Regions from separate parts of the Exiguobacterium sp. MH3 genome, predicted to be linked through region 1. Evidence: a T-box and tRNA genes for the amino acid it is inferred to sense, from the RefSeq annotation. Region 1 holds a T-box; the other holds one or more tRNA genes.
The links. A T-box is a leader RNA that pairs with one kind of tRNA and senses whether it is charged. The one in region 1 lies ahead of leuS (leucine--tRNA ligase), so its partner is inferred to be a tRNA-Leu.
Positions count from the first base shown of each region.

Region 2: it has a tRNA-Leu gene. The T-box ahead of leuS (leucine--tRNA ligase) is inferred to sense a tRNA for this amino acid. The anticodon was not compared.

Region 1 covers NC_022794.1:2,335,260-2,345,301, reverse strand. Annotated here, with positions in the region: gene metK (methionine adenosyltransferase) at 1-845, shown strand, start outside; gene U719_RS12345 (GNAT family N-acetyltransferase) at 983-1,471, shown strand; gene U719_RS12340 (serine aminopeptidase domain-containing protein) at 1,550-2,254, shown strand; gene U719_RS12335 (class I SAM-dependent methyltransferase) at 2,305-2,904, opposite strand; gene U719_RS12330 (MFS transporter) at 3,058-4,236, shown strand; gene U719_RS12325 (GNAT family N-acetyltransferase) at 4,420-5,454, shown strand; gene U719_RS12320 (HAD family phosphatase) at 5,549-6,193, shown strand; T-box leader at 6,232-6,454, shown strand; gene leuS (leucine--tRNA ligase) at 6,502-8,907, shown strand; gene U719_RS12310 (hypothetical protein) at 9,039-10,016, shown strand.
Region 2 covers NC_022794.1:1,767,202-1,777,243, forward strand. Annotated here, with positions in the region: gene U719_RS09495 (2-oxoglutarate dehydrogenase E1 component) at 1-1,896, opposite strand, end outside; gene U719_RS09500 (amino acid ABC transporter ATP-binding protein) at 2,209-2,937, opposite strand; gene U719_RS09505 (amino acid ABC transporter permease) at 2,934-3,578, opposite strand; gene U719_RS09510 (transporter substrate-binding domain-containing protein) at 3,610-4,377, opposite strand; tRNA gene U719_RS09515 (tRNA-Leu) at 4,579-4,662, opposite strand; gene U719_RS09520 (alpha/beta hydrolase) at 4,705-5,637, opposite strand; gene U719_RS09525 (hypothetical protein) at 5,659-6,000, opposite strand; gene U719_RS09530 (S66 peptidase family protein) at 6,016-7,026, opposite strand; gene U719_RS09535 (DUF779 domain-containing protein) at 7,211-7,573, opposite strand; gene adh (aldehyde dehydrogenase) at 7,596-9,116, opposite strand; gene U719_RS09545 (TraR/DksA C4-type zinc finger protein) at 9,312-9,836, opposite strand; gene U719_RS09550 (hypothetical protein) at 9,905-10,042, opposite strand, start outside.

The DNA.
Region 1 (10,042 bases):
CTGATGCAGAAATCGATGCAATCGGTGCAGGAGACCAAGGTCTCATGTTCGGTTACGCAACGAAAGAAACACCAGAACTCATGCCACTTCCAATCTCGCTTTCACACCGTCTCGCACGCCGTTTGGCAGAAGTGCGTAAAAACGGTCAACTCGACTACCTTCGTCCGGACGGAAAAACACAAGTCACGGTCGAATACAACGAGAACAACGAGCCGGTTCGTGTCGATACGATCGTCATCTCGACACAACACGCGGAAGAAGTTACGCTTGAGCAAATTCAAGCTGACTTGAAAGAACACGTCATCACACCGGTCATCCCGGCTGAATACATCGACGCAGCAACGAAATTCTTCATCAATCCAACTGGTCGTTTCGTCATCGGCGGACCACAAGGAGATGCTGGATTGACGGGTCGTAAGATCATCGTTGATACGTATGGTGGATACGCACGCCACGGCGGTGGAGCATTTTCTGGTAAAGATCCAACAAAAGTCGACCGTTCAGCTGCATACGCAGCACGTTACGTCGCGAAGAACCTCGTTGCTGCAGGTCTTGCAGACAAAGCAGAAGTTCAACTCGCGTACGCAATCGGTGTCGCGCACCCGGTATCAATCGCGGTTGATACATTCGGTACAGGAAAACTTCCTGAAGCACAACTCGTCGAATTGGTTGCTGAAAACTTCGATCTTCGTCCGGCTGGAATCATCAACATGCTTGATCTCCGTCGTCCGATCTATCGTCAAACAGCTGCATACGGTCACTTCGGTCGTACAGATGTTGAGCTTCCATGGGAGCAAACAGATAAAGCAGCAGTTCTTGAAGAACAGGCAAAACGTTTCGCATAATCAAAAAGTCCGAGAACCCTACGCGGGTTTTCGGACTTTTTTGTTTACGTGGAACTTTGCAGGAAACGAATGTTTTTTCTAGAAGAGGGTAAAAGTACATGAGTCGATTCGTATGAATACAAAGGGGGGTTCCGATTATGGAAATACGCGAAGCTATTCCAGCCGATGCAGGACGTATTCATGACATTGCCGTCACATCCTGGTTGGATACGTACGCAGAAATCTATTCCGAGCGCTCGAAAGCGCATTTCGTGCAGGAAGCGTATCCGCAAGAGGAGGTTGTTCGTGCGATTCGGACGGCAGAAGAAGCACGGGGAGAGTATTTTTATGTCGGAATCATCGATGAGGAAATCGTCGGTTTCATTCATGCTGTTGATGTTGAGGGAACGTGGGAAATCATTCGTCTGTACGTCTTACCGAAATATCAGCAAAACGGAATCGGACGACGATTGATCCGTGAACTCGAACGACAAGGAGCCGTCCCACTCGAAGTATATGTGGAGGCACGTAACTATAAAGCGCGTCAGTTCTTGACCTCATTCGGTTTTGAAGAACTCAGTGAGATGACGGAAGAAGTCTTTGGGCAAGTAGAATCTGTCATTCGCCTTCGCCATGTCGCCTCGTGAAATCCGTCTTGGGACGGTTTTGTGTGCGTTTGAAATAAGGTATCGTAAATAGGAAGTATGAAGTGAAGAGGTGAGTTTGTGGTTGAACAACCAACAGGAATCATCGTATTAGTCTATCCGTTACAACTGCGTGCCCGTCCGAGTGAAGCTTTGATTCGGGTACTCGAACGAGAGTATGAAGTATTGCTCGTCGACGCCCCACGTCGTATCTCGTTTGAAGAACATGGTCAACTGTTAAAAGAAGCATTACGTGAAGCCGGGAAACGCAAGCTACCGATTCATATCGTCGCCTGTAGCATGGGCGCACTCGTCGTCAATCGTCTGTTGCAAGAATATGAATTACCGGTAGCAAGCCTTGCATTCATTTCACCGTTGTTTGATTGGCACCCTTCGAAACAACTCGGAGGCGTCAAACAAGTCTTCGCAAGTGCGTTCGATCGTTTCCGGCCCGATGCGCCACTCGGTACGTTGCCGTTTGGTCAAAGTACGGAAGATACCGTTCGCATCGGTGAACTGACCTATGCACAGTACCGGGAAATCGAAGAAGAGATCGTCGTACATGACGAGGAACGAAAAAAACTGCCGCGTGTGAACTTGGCTTGTTTTTATGCACCGGACGATCAGTTCGCAGACGTCAAGCTGACACTTGAAGTATGCCGGAAAATGGGTGGCGATCAGATTTACTTACAACGTCTACTCGGTTTTCCGCATTTTAGTTTCGAACGGTTGAACACACGGTTTGCAGAAAAATTAATGTTGTTCTTTAAGCTTGTTGAAGAATGAAATCACAAAAGTGATGCCTCTAAAAAAGGGGCATCACTTTTTTGTGCCCATCATCCGCGTACTTTTTTCTCGATCGCGATGATGAACGGGGGATGATTTTGTTGGTTCAAGAAGCGATACTGGAGAACGGCATAATCTTGCTGATCAAGGGCTGTGACGTAATCGAGGACAGCGTCACGTTCTCGTTTTCCTTCCAAGTGACCGTGATAGACGACGAGGACGACAAGACCGCCGGGAGCGAGGACCGGGAGGAGGGCATCGAGTGCTTCAAGCGTCTCTTCTCCGGTCGTCGTGATTGATTTGTCGCTTCCAGGCAGGTATCCGAGATTGAAGACACCAGCGCGGACAGGACGTTGTTCGTCCGAAAGACGGGCACCGACATGGATGTGGCTTTCATGGTAAAGGTCGACGCGTGCTAACATTCCGGCTTCGTCGAGACGTCGCGTCGATTCCTCAATGGCTTGTGCCTGGACGTCGAACGCAAGAACCCTTCCTTCTGGACCGACACGTTCTGCTAAAAACTGTGTATCATGTCCATTTCCGGCAGTCATATCGACGACGCAGTCTCCGGGCTCGATAACGGACTCGAGTAATTGTTTCGTATAAGGTAATACACGGGCAAGTGACATGGCATAGACTCCTGTTCCTATAGTCTGTTTTTCTAGTAATGGTTCAGTATGTGCAAGATTCTTTCTGCATTATATCATTTTTTGATTCGTTGACGAAAAGCGAAGTAGCTTGACAGTTAGGGGACGGATTGCGTAAAGTGGCAAGGTTGAGAATGAAATAGGAGGACCACAGGTATGCCAAAATTACCAAAAGCGGTCTGGATCCTCGTCCTTGCGATGGCCATCAATACGACGGGATCCTCTTTTTTATGGCCGTTTAATACATTATATATTCATGAATATTTAGGAGAGTCGATGACAAAAGCAGGGATGGCATTGTTCGTCAACTCTGCCTTAGCAATCGTCGGAAACTACTTAGGTGGAAAAGCGTTTGACCGTCTCGGTGGCAAGAAGACGCTTGTCATCAGTGTCATCGGACTTGTCCTGTCTTCCGTTGGCTTGTTGCTATTTCATCAGACGTATCTCGGATACGTCGCGATGCTTGGATTGATTGGATTCGTCGGTGGGATGGTTTTTCCGACGATCTACGCGATGACGGGTGTCATCTGGCCGGAAGGCGGGCGCCGTGCCTTTAATGCGATCTATGTCGCACAAAATGTCGGTGTAGCGCTCGGGACAGCAGTCAGTGGTCAAATCGCTGCCTTTTCGATTCAGTACATCTTCATCGCCAATCTCGTCCTCTACATCGCCTTTGCCATCATTTTGTTCGTCGGTTTATCCTGGATTCAGGCACCAGCGCGGATGCATGCGGCACATGACGAGATCGAAACGACACGCACACCCCTTGCGCGCGGTGCGGCAAGGACGATGTTGCTCGTCTCGATCGGGTATGCCTTACTTTGGTTCGTTTATGTGCAATGGCAAGGAACCTTTGCCGTACACACGAAATCGCTCGGTGTCACGATTTCCGAGTACTCGATTCTTTGGACGATCAACGGAGCACTCATCGTGTTCGCACAACCTTTATTAACACCAATTCTCCGGTGGTTTGGAGATGACTTGAAGCGACAATTGATGACCGGTACAGGAATCTTCCTCTTGTCTTATCTGATCGTTCCGTTCGCAGGCGGCTTCAAGATGTTCCTCGTCGCGATGATCATTTTGACGATTGGTGAGATGTTCATCTGGCCAGCGGTTCCTGCTATGGCGGCGAGACTCGCGCCAATCGGAAAAGAAGGAGAGTTCCAGGGATACGTCAATATTGCCGCTTCAGCGGGACGGATGATCAGTCCGACCGTCGGAGGGTTGATCTACGATTTATCCGGTATGTCAGCGGTCTTCTTGACATTGATTGGATTGATTCTGTTAGCAGGCGTCGTATTCCTTCGTGCCATTCCTAAAATCACATCATGAGCATCATCTGTAAGACAGCGGACATTAGATTCGCTGTCTTTTTTTTACATCATTAATGCGCTAATTATAAAACAAATCATTATTAATATGGAATATTTCGGCAAAGAAACGGGTACTTTCTAATCAAGAACTTGAAAAGAAAGTTCATGTGAACGTTGCTTCTTTTTGACTGGAGGTGCACGAATGGAAAGGTGTCAATTCATCACAGATGCCGCAACTTGGACGACACACGTACAGCAACAGCCTCTTGATATCTTCTACAGTCACCAATACGTCACGCTTAACGCTAGACCGTCTGAGCAAGCGGTGTTATTTCGTTATGAAGGTCATGCGGGAACACTGTTCTATCCCTTTTTAAAGCGTCGGATTTTTGATACGCCTTATTCAGATCTCATCACGCCGTATGGCTACGGCGGACCGGAAATCGTCGGTCGCTTAACCGCAACTGAAATGCAACATGCACGTCTATCGTTTGAAAGGTGGGCGGAGCAAGAATCGGTCGTCTCGGAAATGATTCGCTTTAATCCGTTGACGGGCAATGAACGACTCATGCGTAACTGGACGGAAGCTTCTTTCATCCGTCATACGACGAGCATTGATTTGCGCCCCTCACTAGAAGAAATCATGCAGACGTTCCATAAGAAAACGAGAAGTATGATTCGTAAATCGCTCGCTTCACCGTTAACCGTTAGAACAGGAACACGAGACGATTTATCTGTTTTTTTGGCGTTGTATCATGAAACGATGGACCGGAAGAATGCTTCGGCTCATTACTATTTTACGGCGAGTTATTTTGAGCAATTATTGGAAGCGAATCCACTCTGTGAGCCATTGTTACTGATTGCGGAAATCGACGGAGAACCTGTTGGTGGATACTTCGTATTGCTCGGAAAAGAATATGCCCACGGTCATTTGATTGGTTGTAAGCGGGACGAAGCGAAGATGTTCCCAAATCAACGACTTGAGTACGAAGCGATTCTTCAGGCGAAAGCACGCGGTCTCGTCGAACAACATCTCGGAGGTGGATATCAAGAACGGGATAGTCTCTTTGAGAGTAAATGCCGTTACACCGGGTACCGTTTATTTGAGTATCATCAAGGAAAATCGATTCTTCAACCAGCCATATACGATCAGTTGTGTATACGATACGGGTCAGATGCTAATTCGGATTATTTTCCGGCTTACCGACAAACCAGTGTCCAAATGGCGACAAGTTAAACAGTAACTAAATGAAGAAGGTGAAACGACTACATCGTGTAGTCGTTTTTTTGATATGCTGAAATCATGATAGATCAATTGAGGGGGATGTGTCTTGAAAAAACGAGGTCTTATTTTTGATATGGATGGGGTCATCTTAGATAGTGAAATCCGCTACTTTGAGGTCCACCAGCAGATGTTCAAAACGTTATCGATTCCGCTCGATCCGGTTCAGTATGCGACATTCATGGGGAAAACAGGAGATGAGATGTGGGAAGAACTTGTCGCGCAACACGAGCTCCCAGAAACAGCGAGTGCTTTACTTGAGGAAGAACATCGCTTGTTTCAAATTCATGCAAAACCAGAGGCGTGTGGTTTAAAAGAGGGAGTCAAACAAGTCATCGAACAAGCGACATCTCTTGGTTACGATATCGGGATCGCTTCTTCGAGTTCGCTTCAAAAAATCGAACTCGTCATCCGTCATTACGAGCTTCCAATCACGCATTACGTCAGTGGGGAAGAAGTCGTGCGTTCGAAGCCGGATCCCGCGATTTTTCGACTTGCGGCATCACGAATCGGGCACGCACCTGAGAATTGTCTCGTCATTGAAGACGCTGCAAACGGGATGATCGGCGCAAAAGCAGCTGGTATGGAAGTGATTGCGCTTCTTGATGACCGGATGCCAGCGCAACGTTTAGAACAAGCAGATCATATTGCGCGATCGCATGCGGAAATCGAGGAAATTTTACGGAAGCGTTGACGCTTGAGGAAGAAACAGATTACACTAGGAAAAGATAGTCAAATGCAGGGAACTGAAGTAGTAGGGGAAAGGTGCCGTCAAGAGAGCTGGTGGAGGGTGCGAACCAGTCGGTAACAACCGTGAACTCGTCAGGGAGCACGATTCGTGAAGTCGTAGTAGCGAATCCGGTCCTTCACACCGTTATCTGTGAATCAAGCGGTCTGTCATAGATAGACAACGTGGGTGGTACCGCGGAAGCCAAACCGGTCTTTCGTCCCTATTCCTAGGGGCGGAGGACCGGTTTTTTTTAGATTAGAGGAGGAAAAGACATGCCGTACAATCATCGCGAAATTGAACCAAAATGGCAGGCGCGTTGGGATCAAGACAACGCCTTCGTCACGACAGAAGATCCAGAAAAAGAAGGGTTTTATGCCCTTGATATGTTCCCGTATCCGTCAGGTGCCGGACTCCACGTTGGACACCCGGAAGGCTACACGGCAACGGACATCCTCGCGCGGATGAAACGGATGCAAGGATACAACGTCTTGCACCCAATGGGTTGGGATGCGTTCGGGTTACCAGCAGAACAATACGCCCTCGATACAGGGAATGACCCACGTGAATTCACAGCGAAAAACATCGAGACGTTCAAGCGTCAGCTGAAAGAACTTGGATTCTCCTATGACTGGGATCGTGAAATCAACACGACGGATCCGAAGTACTACAAATGGACACAGTGGATCTTTACGAAGTTGTATGAAAAAGGACTCGCGTTCGTGGACGAAGTCGCGGTCAACTGGTGCCCGGCACTTGGAACCGTTCTTGCGAATGAAGAAGTCATCGACGGATTATCTGAACGCGGAAATCATCCGGTCGTGCGTGTTCCGATGCGTCAGTGGGTCTTGAAAATCACGGAATATGCGGATCGTCTTCTTGAAGATCTCGATGACCTCGATTGGCCGGATTCTGTTAAAGAGATGCAACGGAACTGGATCGGGAAATCAGAAGGTGCTGAGATCGATTTCACGATTGATGGACATAAAAAACAAGTTACGGTCTTTACGACACGTCCGGACACAATCTTTGGTGCGACGTACCTCGTGCTTGCGCCGGAGCATCCATTCGTAGCTGACATCACGACAGCGGATCACAAGGAAGCCGTCGATACGTACATTTCGCAAGTCCAAACGAAGTCAGACCTCGAACGGACGGATTTAGCGAAGGAAAAAACAGGCGTCTTCACGGGTGCTTTCGCCGTCAATCCAATCTCAGGTGATCGTCTTCCGATCTGGATCGCTGATTATGTCCTTGTTTCTTATGGAACGGGTGCAATCATGGCGGTTCCAGGACACGATGAGCGCGACCATGAATTCGCGAAACAATTCGACTTGCCAATCGTTGAGGTCGTCGCGGGTGGAAACGTCGATGAAGCAGCCTATACAGGAGAGGGCGAACACGTCAACTCGCATATGCTTGATGGTCTTGGAAAACAAGAAGCAATCGAGACGATGATTGCTGAACTCGAAACGAATCAAGTCGGACGCAAGAAAATCACGTATCGTCTCCGCGACTGGTTGTTCAGTCGTCAACGGTATTGGGGTGAGCCAATCCCAGTCGTTCATATGGAAGATGGTTCGATGAAGACGCTTAGCCAAGAGGAATTACCGCTCGAACTTCCAATCATTCCGGAGATCAAGCCGTCTGGTACAGGCGAATCACCACTTGCGCTTGCGGAAGACTGGTTGGATTATACGGATCCTGAAACAGGAATGAAAGGGCGTCGCGAGACGAATACGATGCCACAATGGGGCGGAAGCTGCTGGTATTATCTTCGTTTCATCGATCCGCACAATGAAGAGGCGATCGCGGATCCAGAAAAATTAAAATACTGGCTTCCAGTCGATATTTACATCGGTGGTGCGGAACACGCCGTTCTCCACTTATTGTATGCACGCTTCTGGCATAAAGTCTTGTATGATGCAGGCGTCGTGCCAACAAAAGAACCATTCCAGAAGTTATACAACCAAGGGATGATTCTTGGAGAGAACAACGAGAAAATGTCGAAATCACGCGGTAACGTCATCAATCCGGATGAAATCGTTAAATCGCATGGTGCGGATACGTTACGCTTGTATGAAATGTTCATGGGTCCACTCGATGCATCAGTTGCCTGGTCTGAGAACGGACTTGACGGTGCGCGTCGTTTCCTCGATCGTGTCTGGCGCTTGTTCGAACGGACAGCAGACATTCAAGATGTCACAGAAGTCGATGCTGACTTCGAACGGACATACCACCAGACGGTCAAGAAGGTTACGGAAGACTTCGCGAACATCCAGTTCAACACCGGAATTTCGCAACTCATGGTCTTCGTCAACGAAGCAAACAAACAGCCGGTGCTTCCGCGTCACTTCCTTCGTGGATTCATCCAATTGTTAACACCAGTTGCACCGCACCTTGGTGAGGAACTCTGGGAACAACTTGGATTTGAAGAGACATTGACGTATGCGGCATGGCCAACATTCGATGAATCGAAACTCGTCAGCGATACGATGGAATTCGTCATTCAAGTGAACGGAAAAGTTCGCTCGAAAATCGAAATCAACATCGACGCGACAAAAGAAGAAATCGAGGCACTTGCCTTTGCCGACGAAAAGACACAAGAATGGATCGGCGACAAGACGGTTCGAAAAGTCATCGTCGTACCGAAAAAACTCATCAATATCGTCGCGAACTAAGTCATGACCCCTTCCGTTCACTTGATACGAATGGAAGGGGTTTCTTCATTTCCGTCGCAAGTCCGCTTTTTTTTTGAACGTCCTTCTGCTACACTGAATCAGAAACCGAGAAAGAAAGGCGATTACCATCAATGAAACGATCTTATATAGTCTATACAACGATTTTTGCCGTCGTTTCGGGTTTGATTCTTTGTGTACTGCTCGTCTTCTCAAAACCAGAGACGATGTCGCGTATTCAGGAAACGTTCGCGAAAATCGAGACGCAATCGAAGCATCAGGCAGCTGTCAAACAGGTGCCGACGAAAACGCCTTCAGCTATTCCGAATCCGGAAGAACCATTAATTAAGAATGTCCAGCAGATGTTATATGATGATTCCATCGGGTCGTACCTCGTCGTCACAGACGATTATCGTTTCTTTGAAATTAGTGGAACAGGTGAGAGGATCAATGCCTCCTTCCAATTAGAAGAAGGGAAATTACTTCTTTCTGGCCTCGATGGCATGACACTCGTTGACGGAGAGACCGTCGCTTTATTGACATCGAATCAGATTCTCGTGACAATCACGCGAAAAGATGGTGTCTGGAGCGAAGAAAAACGTGAAAAAGTACAGGGGACGACGATTCGAGACAGTTTCCATGGGCTTGGATATGATGCGAAGAAAAAGGAATTCTATACGATCAATCATATCCGTGCAATCGGACGTGTGGAATTGACTCGTTTCGCCATGAAAGAGGATAAAATTAAGATTGATCCAGATGCGTCGGAAAAGAAAAAACGGGCTTTAAAGAAAAAGCAAAAGCCGCCGTATTTATCGATCGTAGAACGAAGTAAAATTGAACCGGCGAATGGGATGCGAAGTGATGCGAAGAAAGTATTCGAATCCGACTTCCGACCAATTGGTCTTGCGGAACGACAAGGACGCATCTACACACTTGATTCAGAAGCACTCTATCTCTATTCGATTGATCAGAAAGATCAGACGATCACGGGAGAGACGGCAAGTCCGAAGGTCTATGGTTCAAAAGGGATTTTCGTACAGGATAATGAATTGTTTGCCTTAGTCGAGACAGATAAGTTTTCGAGCCGATCGTTCACACCGATTGACTGATGCATAAAAAGAAAAGACCCGATTCT
Region 2 (10,042 bases), 570 kb from region 1:
TGGCGAGAAGCCTTCTCCTGTTTTCACATCATGAAGATTAATGTTCCGTTGTGCGAACGTTCCCCGTTCAGAATCTTGACCGCTCAAGCGGATGGGTGTTCCATCTGAGAGAATCGAAGCGAACGCCAATGTTTCGGCATGTCCCCAGTCAATTCCGTTCTTCGTTGAGAACGCATCCGTCCGGCGCTTCAGGACCTTCTCAAGTTTATGGAACACTTGGAAGCCGTCCGGCCACTGTAATAATTCTTCATTGTACGCCGTCAATGTTTCAATCGAGACCCCTGTCTCGATGGTCGGAACGCCTTTAAAGACGACGTCCGGCATGACCCCACCGTACTCTTTCTCGACGTTTGGTACTTTTTCACGAGCTGCTTTCATCTGGTCATTGATCGATGTTTCAATCGATTGAATTTCGTCAGCTGTCGCATCCCCGTTCGCGACAAGTGTTTTCCCGTACAAGACACGAATTGGATCATGTTTATGAATCAAATCGTATAAGACCGGGTTCGTATTCATCGGTTCATCCATTTCGTTATGACCAAAACGACGATATCCGATCAAATCAATCATGACATCCTTCTTAAACGTTGCCCGGTACTCGCTCGCGAGCAACGCGACAGCGAGACAGCTTTCCGGCTCATCCGCATTGACGTGGAAGACTGGGATCTCATATCCTTTGGCAAGATCACTCGAGTAACGCGTCGAACGGGAGTCCGTCGGCTCCGTCGTGAAGCCGATCGTGTTGTTCGCGATGATATGAATCGTTCCGCCGGTGTTATATCCTTTGAGATTCGCTAAGTTCAATGTTTCAGCCACGATTCCTTGACCTGGGAACGCTGCATCACCGTGGATCAGGATCGCAGCAGCAGCCGCTTGCTCTTGGCGTGGTGCTCCTTTTTGTGAGCGATCATCTTGTGCCGCACGTGTGAAGCCTTCGACGACTGGGTCGACGAACTCAAGGTGCGACGGATTGTTCGCAAGCGTCATCCGCACGTTACGTGTCTCTTGCTCAAGTTTTCGGTTTAAACCGAGGTGATACTTCACGTCGCCCGTCCAACCGTACGTGATCCCAATCGAGCCTTCAGATGGTACGAGGTCGTGGTTTGGTGCATGCTGGAACTCAGCAAAGATCATTTCATACGGCTTCCCGAGTACGTGCGCCAAAACGTTCAACCGTCCACGGTGTGCCATTCCGATATTGATCGTCTCCGACCCGTTCGAGATGAGGTGTCCGACGATTGTGTCGAGCAATGGCACCATCGCGTCAAGTCCTTCAATCGAGAAGCGTTTTTGACCGACGTATGTTTTGTGCAAGTATTTTTCGAAGAGGTCCGTTTCAGCTAAGCGTTTGAACAACTGTTTCTTTTGTTCAGCATCTAGCGTCGCTGTCAAAGCACCTTGCTCGATTTTCTGACGGAGCCATTTCTTTTCATCGAGATCGTCGACATGCTGGAACTCAACTGCGGCTGCTCCCGTGTACTGCGCTTTTAAATGTTCGATGCCTTCAAATGCGTCCTGTACACCAGTTGGTGGTTCAGGACAGACGAGTGAGACTGGCATTTTTCGAAGATCTGCTTCTGTCAATCCGTACTGACTCAATTCAAATAATCCTGTTTCTCGCGGATGGTCCTTCAGCGGATAGATATCCGCCGCAAGATGTCCTTTTGCACGAATTTGTTCCGCTAAACGATTCGCCGCAAGATATTTTTCGAAATCTCCTGTCTCGACTTGCATCGGTACAACTGGTTCCGTCACGGGTGCACCATGCTCTTCGAAGTAAGCACGTGTCTCCTCATCAACGGATGTTTTGTCTTCTAAAAAACGCTCGTACAATTCAATGATGTAGCCAAGGTTTGGTCCATAGAATGCTTGTTGATCTTGCTCGTGGCCTGCCATGTACGGTTCCCCCCGTTTCTATATTTCTCCCCACACATCCAGTGGATACTCGATGTGTTTCCAGCCCTCTACCTGTTAGCGCTTTCAAAAGGAATTGCATGAATAAAACGCTGAACGTCATGAGAAGGAATGATCGTGTCATTCTTCCATGAAAGTGCCTTCGTTACTATATTACTACTCTTTTCCTGTGTGTGCATTTCGAATTCCCAAATTCTTGCGCTTAAATGTATAAGTTTTTCTTATGAGCGCTTAGCCAGTTATTTATGATTCGTCAAAAAACCGGCGTATCCGCATTTAGATACGCCGGTTCCATCATAAGACTTTACTAAGGAACGATTGCGTCCGTTCGTGTTGTGGAGAATCAAACAATGCTTGTGGCACGTTCTCTTCGACGATATAGCCACCATCCATGAATAAGACGCGATCTCCAACCTCTCGAGCAAATCCCATCTCATGGGTCACGACGACCATCGTCATGCCTTCAAGGGCAAGCTGTTTCATGACGGCAAGCACGTCACCGACCATTTCCGGGTCAAGCGCTGACGTTGGCTCATCAAACAACATGATTTTCGGATTCATCGCAAGCGCGCGGGCAATAGCGACCCGCTGTTTTTGACCTCCAGATAATTCACCTGGATAATTATCCGCTTTTTCACGTAATCCGACTTTATCGAGTAGTTCAAGTGCCCGCTGTTTCGCCTGTTCTTTATCCGATTTACGCACTTTAATCGGTGCGAGCGTGACGTTTTCTAGCACGGTCTTATGTGGGAAGAGATTAAAATGTTGAAAGACCATCCCGACTTCTTCCCGGACCTTGTTGATATCGACCTTTGGACTCGTAATGTCGAAATCATCGACGATGACCGTGCCACCCGTGATCTCTTCCAATCGATTCAAACAGCGTAAAAACGTACTTTTCCCAGATCCCGACGGACCGATGACACAAACGACTTCTTTTTCTGCAATCGAGACGTTGATGTCTTTTAAGACTTCATTCGAACCGAAGGATTTTTTTAAGTTCTTCACTTCAATGATACTCATCGTAATGTAAACCTCCGTTCCAAGAACTTCGCCACTAAGGACAAGAGATAAATGATGACGAAGTACATCAATCCGACGACAGACCAGACGATAAATGGTTCGAACGTCGTCGATTGCTGAACCTGACCTTGTTGCGTCAAGTCAGCGATTCCGATGATCGACAGCAACGATGTATCTTTTAAGCTGATGATCGATTGGTTCGTAATCGTTGGTAACATCCGTCGGAATGCTTGCGGTAAGATGATCTGTACCATCGTTTGACGCCCTGTCATCCCGAGTGAACGCGCAGCTTCTGTTTGTCCTTTATCAATCGACTGGATACCAGCTCGAATGATCTCCGCAAAATAAGCACCGGCATTGATTGCGACCGTCAATATCCCTGCATACATCCGGTCCATCGATAACCATTCGAGCGAATTGAGTCCAAAATAGATGAAGAATAACTGAACGATGAACGGCGTTCCGCGAATGACATCAATATAGACAATTGCGATCCCGTTTAAGATTTTTGATGGTGATAACCGCATCAATGCGACGACTAAGCCAATCAGAAAGCCGACGATGACCGCGATGATGAAAATATACAATGTGACTTGAAGCCCTTCCAAGAAAAATGGAAATGCGGTTTTGACCACTTCCATTGGCTATCCCACTCCCTTATCGCCTTGCGACTTATTTCAGATACGTGTCAACGATTTTATCGTATTCACCGTTTTCTTTCAGATTCGCAAGCCCTTTGTTGATTTTCTTCATCAGATCCTCGTTCTCACCTTTTAAGACAGCGATTCCGTAGTTGTCCCCGTTGAGACGGTCTCCGACAAGTTTTAATCCAAGGTTTTGTTGTTTGTTTGCATATGAGATGACAGGATAATCTTCAATCAAAGCAGCAGCGTTACCATTCTTCACTTCTTGGAACATCGCTGGACTGTCATTGAACTGTGTGACTGTAAAGCCCAGTTTATCTGCGTTATCCGTTGCATATTTCGCACCCGTCGTTCCCTTTTTGACGGCTACTTTTTTCCCTTTTAAATCGTTGACAGATTTAATACCATTCTCATCTTCTTTGACGACTAGAATAAGACCAGCTTTGAAGTATGGATCCGAGAATGTGACGACTTTCTTCCGTTCTGGCGTAATACTCATACCGGCAATGGCAACGTCCAATTGATTTGCTTGAAGTGCCGGAATGATGCCGCTAAAGTCCATCGCCTCAAATTGAATCTTGAAGTTCTGATCCTTCGCAATTGCTTTCATGAGATCGATGTCGATTCCTTTGTACGTATCCCCGTCTTTATATTCGAATGGTGGATACGTGACGTCAATGCCGACCTTATAAGTCTTTCCTTCAGACGACTCTTCTTCTTTCGAACCGATGCTACATGCACCAAGTACGAGAACACAGCTCATCAAGAGCGCTAGCAAGATACTCCCTTTTTTCATGTTTGTTTCCCCTCTCCTATGTGTTAAAGATTGTCTACTTCACTTAGTACTTTCCCTGAAGAGTACCCTCTTTAAAACGTATTTTACCAGAAAAATTCTAAAAAGATAAATATTTCTGAATTTTTATTCGTTGTAATCGTTTTCTATTCAGCAATAAAAAAAGGGCAACCCCCTGCTGGGATTGCCTCCTTCAATCATTTATGCCGCCGAGAGGACTTGAACCTCCACGGTGTTGCCACCACTAGATTCTGAGTCTAGCGCGTCTACCAGTTCCGCCACGACGACGTTGATTTATGATATTAATATAGCGGGTAAAGAACGGAGTTGTCAATCATTTCGCAAGATGTTGCGAACGAACTTCTCGACGACATCATCATACAATGCTGGATCCTCAAAATAGGCCATCGCATGAGCGGCATTTGGAATGACGACGAGCTCTTTTTCCGTTGGACAAGCTTCATACAGCTCATACACCATGTCTGTCGGTACGAATGTATCCGCCCCACCATGGATGAACAAAATCGGTACTTGTGCCTTTTTGACCTGTTTCAGCGCAGATGCTTCACGGAACGTATAACCAGCCTTTAGCTTCGTCAATACGCTCGTCATGCCTAAGAACGGAAAGTGTGGTAGACGGTACATCCGCTTCATCTGATACGCAAGGACTGCATTAACGGACGTATAGGCACAATCAGAAATGATTCCTTTGATTTGTGGTGGGAGTTGTTCGCCACTCGTCATCAATACGGTCGCCCCTCCCATCGATACGCCATGCAGGAATAGTTTCGCCTCCTGTCCGATCCGTTCAATCAGATAGTTCGACCAACTGAGACAATCTTCCCGATCATGCCATCCGAATCCGATGTAGTGACCGTCACTCATTCCGTGTCCACGATTATCGGGCATCATGACATGGAAACCGGCCTGATGGTACAGATAGGCGAATCCGGCTAAATCCGTTCCGACGCCTCCGTACCCGTGCACGAGAATGACGATCCGATTTGACGGAACAGGTGACGGAAGAAAATGCCCGCGTAACGTTAAACCGTCTTTCGCTTCAATCTCGATCCGCTCAAGCGGTTGCTCCTTGATCCATGTCTGACCAGGTTGCATCAATCGGACCATCTCGTCACTTAGATCTCGATTATTCGATAAGAATGGCTTTGGATTCGTAGCGATTGCCATCTCGTAAAAATAATAACTCGCTGCTACTAATCCGGATCCGATGACTCCGATTCCAATTTTTGTTCTGCGACGCATCTGCCCCACTCCTTCTTTCCGTTATAACTCGATCTTCAGTTGAGCAGCATGGTCATCCTCTTCATCCTGCAAGACTTGTTGACGTAATCGCTGTTCTTGTTGCTGACGCCGGTAGGCAAATTCTTGGACGAGCTCTGTACCCGTGAATCCATCTTCTACGAGTTCGCTCAATAAATCTGTTTCTGTCTCGACGACCTCCCCCGGACGTCGCATGACGAGAACATCTCCGACTTGTGCAATCAGCAATTCATCTTCTAGACGAAGTGCATCGTAAAATGGTTCCGGTAACGTCATCCGACGTGTCTCCGGATTGATATGGACGCGTTTATAAACGCCTAATGCTTGAAACTTACGACGTGCCATTGCGTGCTCTCCTTTTTAGTTGAACGTCAGATCGATTCGTGAATCTTTTCCTTGAATACGAACCGTACCCGTCGCTCCATTGATTAACGTCACCTGCGGCGGCTGATGACCGATGTCAAGATCGTATAAGACTGGTAAGCCTGTCTCATCCGCTAGATATTGATACACGTTTAGCCATGTCAGGTCTTCTGTAATCCTTGCAGACGTGCGCCCGAATAAAAAGCCAGCCGCATGGTTGAACCAGCCAGCATACGCCATTTGTCGCAGCGTCCGGTGCACCTCTGCCGAATTCGCTTCAGACACCTCAAAGTACCAGAGTATCGGTTCTCCGTTGATCTCTTCACGCTGGAAACGCTGCACATCTCCATACGGTGTCCCAATCAGATGGCGAATCGTCTCTAGGCACCCACCAAGTATACGTCCGGTCACTTCTGTTCGCTCATCAAGTGCTTTCCATTCCGTCGCTTCCGTTAGCTGAAATAACGAACCTGCTGGACGTTCTTCATCAGTCCATTTGGATTGATAACGATCGGAAGCCCACTGTGTAACGGTTCCTCCAGTTGGCGTCGCAAGTACTCGTCGCCAGGCACTTGTCGTCTCGTCCCATTCTTCACTTCGAAGCTCAACGAAATTCGGACCATGTGCTGTTGCAATTCCCGTCTGAAGCGTCAGACTGAGCAATAGCGTACTGATATCGGAATAGCCAAGCAACCATTTTGTTTGGTAAGTAGCTAGCGTCAACTCAGGTAAAAGATCAATGGCGCGTTCCCCGCCAAATGGCGGGATGACGGCATCAATCGTCTCATCCGTCATCATGCGGTTCAATTCTTCGGCCCGTTGTTTAGCCGGTGCACTCTCAGCATGTTGATGCGACCAAATCGTTTCGCCTAAACGGACGTTCATTTGTCGTGCTTGTACCTGTTCAACTGCTCGTTCGACCCATTCCTGTTGCTGTTCACTTAATCCGGAGGAGGGCGCCGTCACTCCGATCGTTTGACCTGTCCAACCTAAAAATGGATATTTCATGGTGACCCCCTATAATGTCATAGTGTGAAACTATCTTCTCGTCAAAATATGAGTTCATTATACCGTTCTTATGCCGCATTACCAACTTTTATCCTGTTCGAACGTCGTGATACGAACAAAAAACACGATTCCGTACGAGCGACCTGAATGAACAAGTCACCTCGACGAAACCGTGTTTGATTCCTTAGCTTGATGCTGATAGTTCAGCGTATTCCTCTTGCGTGAACGCACGGGAGCGTGTCAAAAAACGTTTCCCTTCGACACCTTCAAGAGAGAACATTCCGCCTCGACCATCCACGACATCAATGATGAGTTGCGTATGTTTCCAGTACTCATATTGATCTTCATGAATATAAAACGGACAACCACCGATCTCTCCCAGTTTTTTATCCTGATCTCCCAGGAATAGATCACCCTGCGCAAAACACATCGGGGAACTGCCATCGCAACAACCACCAGATTGATGAAACATCAACGGACCGTGTTTTTCTCTCAACTGGTCGATTAACTCTAGACAAGCTGCTGTCGCCTGAACACGTTCCACCATTTGCATCCACGTCCTTTCCGACTTAGAAGAAACCGAGTTTATTCGGGTTGTAGCTAACGAGTAGGTTTTTCGTCCGTTGGTAATGGTTGAGCATCATCTTATGGTTTTCACGTCCGATCCCTGACATTTTGTAACCACCAAACGCCGCGTGAGCTGGATATTGGTGATAACAGTTCGTCCAGACACGTCCTGCTTCGATTGCACGACCAAACCGGTAAGCACGGTTCATATCGCGTGTCCAGACGCCGGCACCAAGACCATATAACGTATCATTCGCAATTTCGAGTGCTTCTTCTTCCGTTTTGAATGTCGTGACCGATAGAACCGGTCCGAAAATTTCTTCTTGGAAGATTCGCATCTTGTTATGCCCTTTGAAGATCGTTGGTTGGATGTAATATCCTTCGGCAAGATCCCCTTCAAGCATGTTACGCTCTCCACCGATGAGACACTCTGCGCCTTCCGACTTACCGATTTCAAGATATGAAAGGATTTTCTCCATCTGTTCGTTCGAAGCTTGAGCCCCCATCATGACGTCCGAATCAAGAGGATTTCCGATCTTGATGGCTTTGACACGCTCAAGAACACGTTCCATGAACGGCTCGTAAATTGATTCTTGAATCAAGGCACGCGACGGACACGTACAGACTTCTCCTTGGTTCAACGCAAACATCAGTAATCCTTCGATTGCTTTATCGAAGAAAGCATCATCTGCCTGCATGATATCTTCGAAGAAGATGTTCGGTGATTTCCCACCGAGCTCGAGGGTGACCGGAATCAAGTTTTGCGATGCGTACTGCATGATCAAACGTCCTGTCGTTGTCTCACCCGTAAAGGCGATTTTGGCAATCCGTTTGCTCGACGCGAGCGGTTTCCCTGCTTCAAGACCAAAACCGTTGACGATGTTAAGAACACCCGGTGGGAGTAAATCCTCAATGAGCTCAACGAGTACCATGATGCTCGCTGGTGTTTGTTCTGCTGGTTTTAAGACGACACAGTTTCCTGCTGCGAGAGCCGGTGCCAGCTTCCAGACAGCCATCAGGAGAGGGAAGTTCCACGGAATGATTTGACCAACGACGCCAAGTGGCTCATGGAAGTGGTACGCTACCGTGTCTTGATCGAGTTCGCCGACCGAACCTTCTTGGGCACGGATGACGCCGGCGAAATAACGGAAGTGATCGATTGCGAGCGGTAGATCGGCGTTGAGTGTCTCACGGACCGCTTTCCCGTTCTCAAGTGTCTCTGCATAAGCGAGCATCTCAAGGTTTTCTTCCATCCGATTCGCGATTTTATTTAAAATGTTTGAGCGTTCCGTTACAGACGTTTTTCCCCATGCTTCTTTTGCCGCGTGTGCTGCATCAAGAGCCAGTTCGATGTCTTCCTTACCGGAACGAGCGACTTGGCACAATACTTTACCAGTGACAGGTGTGACATTATCAAAATATTCTCCCCCGACAGGTGCCGTCCACTTTCCATTGATGTAATTTTCATACCGTTCCTTGTACTGTACTTTTGACCCTTGCTTGTTCGGAATGTCATAAATCATGCGTTATTTCCTCCCTCAACTAAAATGGTCAAGCAGTGAGACGGATGCTTGTATGCGCTTACATTTTAATATAGGCTAAAACAGCCCCCTCGATACCATCGTACCAAAATTATATGAAAAGTCAAAAAATTCCGGTAAATATCTGTGATTTTTTTCGAGAAAAAACATCTCCATTTTCGGGAGATGTTTTGCCGGTCAAGACCGTGTCGGGTCAATTCCGTCTTCTTGGTCAGACGGTGTATCGGAACTACCGAAATCACTTACTTTCGAGAATCCATCCGTATCACCGTCGATGTCTTTCCCGCGGGCTGTAACAGATGGATCCAGTACATCTTCTTCACTTGGTCGCGAATTCGGATCGTTCTCGTTTTGTTCTGCTTCTTCTTTTGCATGCTCGATACATAATAGCGTTTCCGGAATGATATCAAGACGCTCAATCTCAATCTCTTTTCCACAGACCTTACAAATGCCATACGTTCCGTCCTCGATCGCTTTTAGGGCACGATCCACATCAGAGAGCATATCCTCTTGCATGTCCGTGATCGCTTGATCGCGTTCCCGTAAGAATAATTCATCGCCGGAATCGGCAGGATGATTATCGTAACTCGACAATTCACCTTCATCGTAATCGGTATCGCGTTGTTCGATGTTTGATGTCGTCTTTTCTTTTTCCTTTAATAATCGTTGCTTGAATTCTTCCGTCTGTTGTTTAGATAACATGATTGTTCGACTCCCCTTCGTTAGAACCTCTGTTAAGAATGTAGCCTATTCGAAGAAGAGTTAAACCATCACGAACACTTATAAGAACGAATTGATCCATGAAGATCACAGATAACCGTCATGCATTCATTCCCATCGTTAAAACAAATCTGATGTGATCGTCCGTTCTTGGATGTCGTGATGTCATCGATCCACAGTTGCGAAGC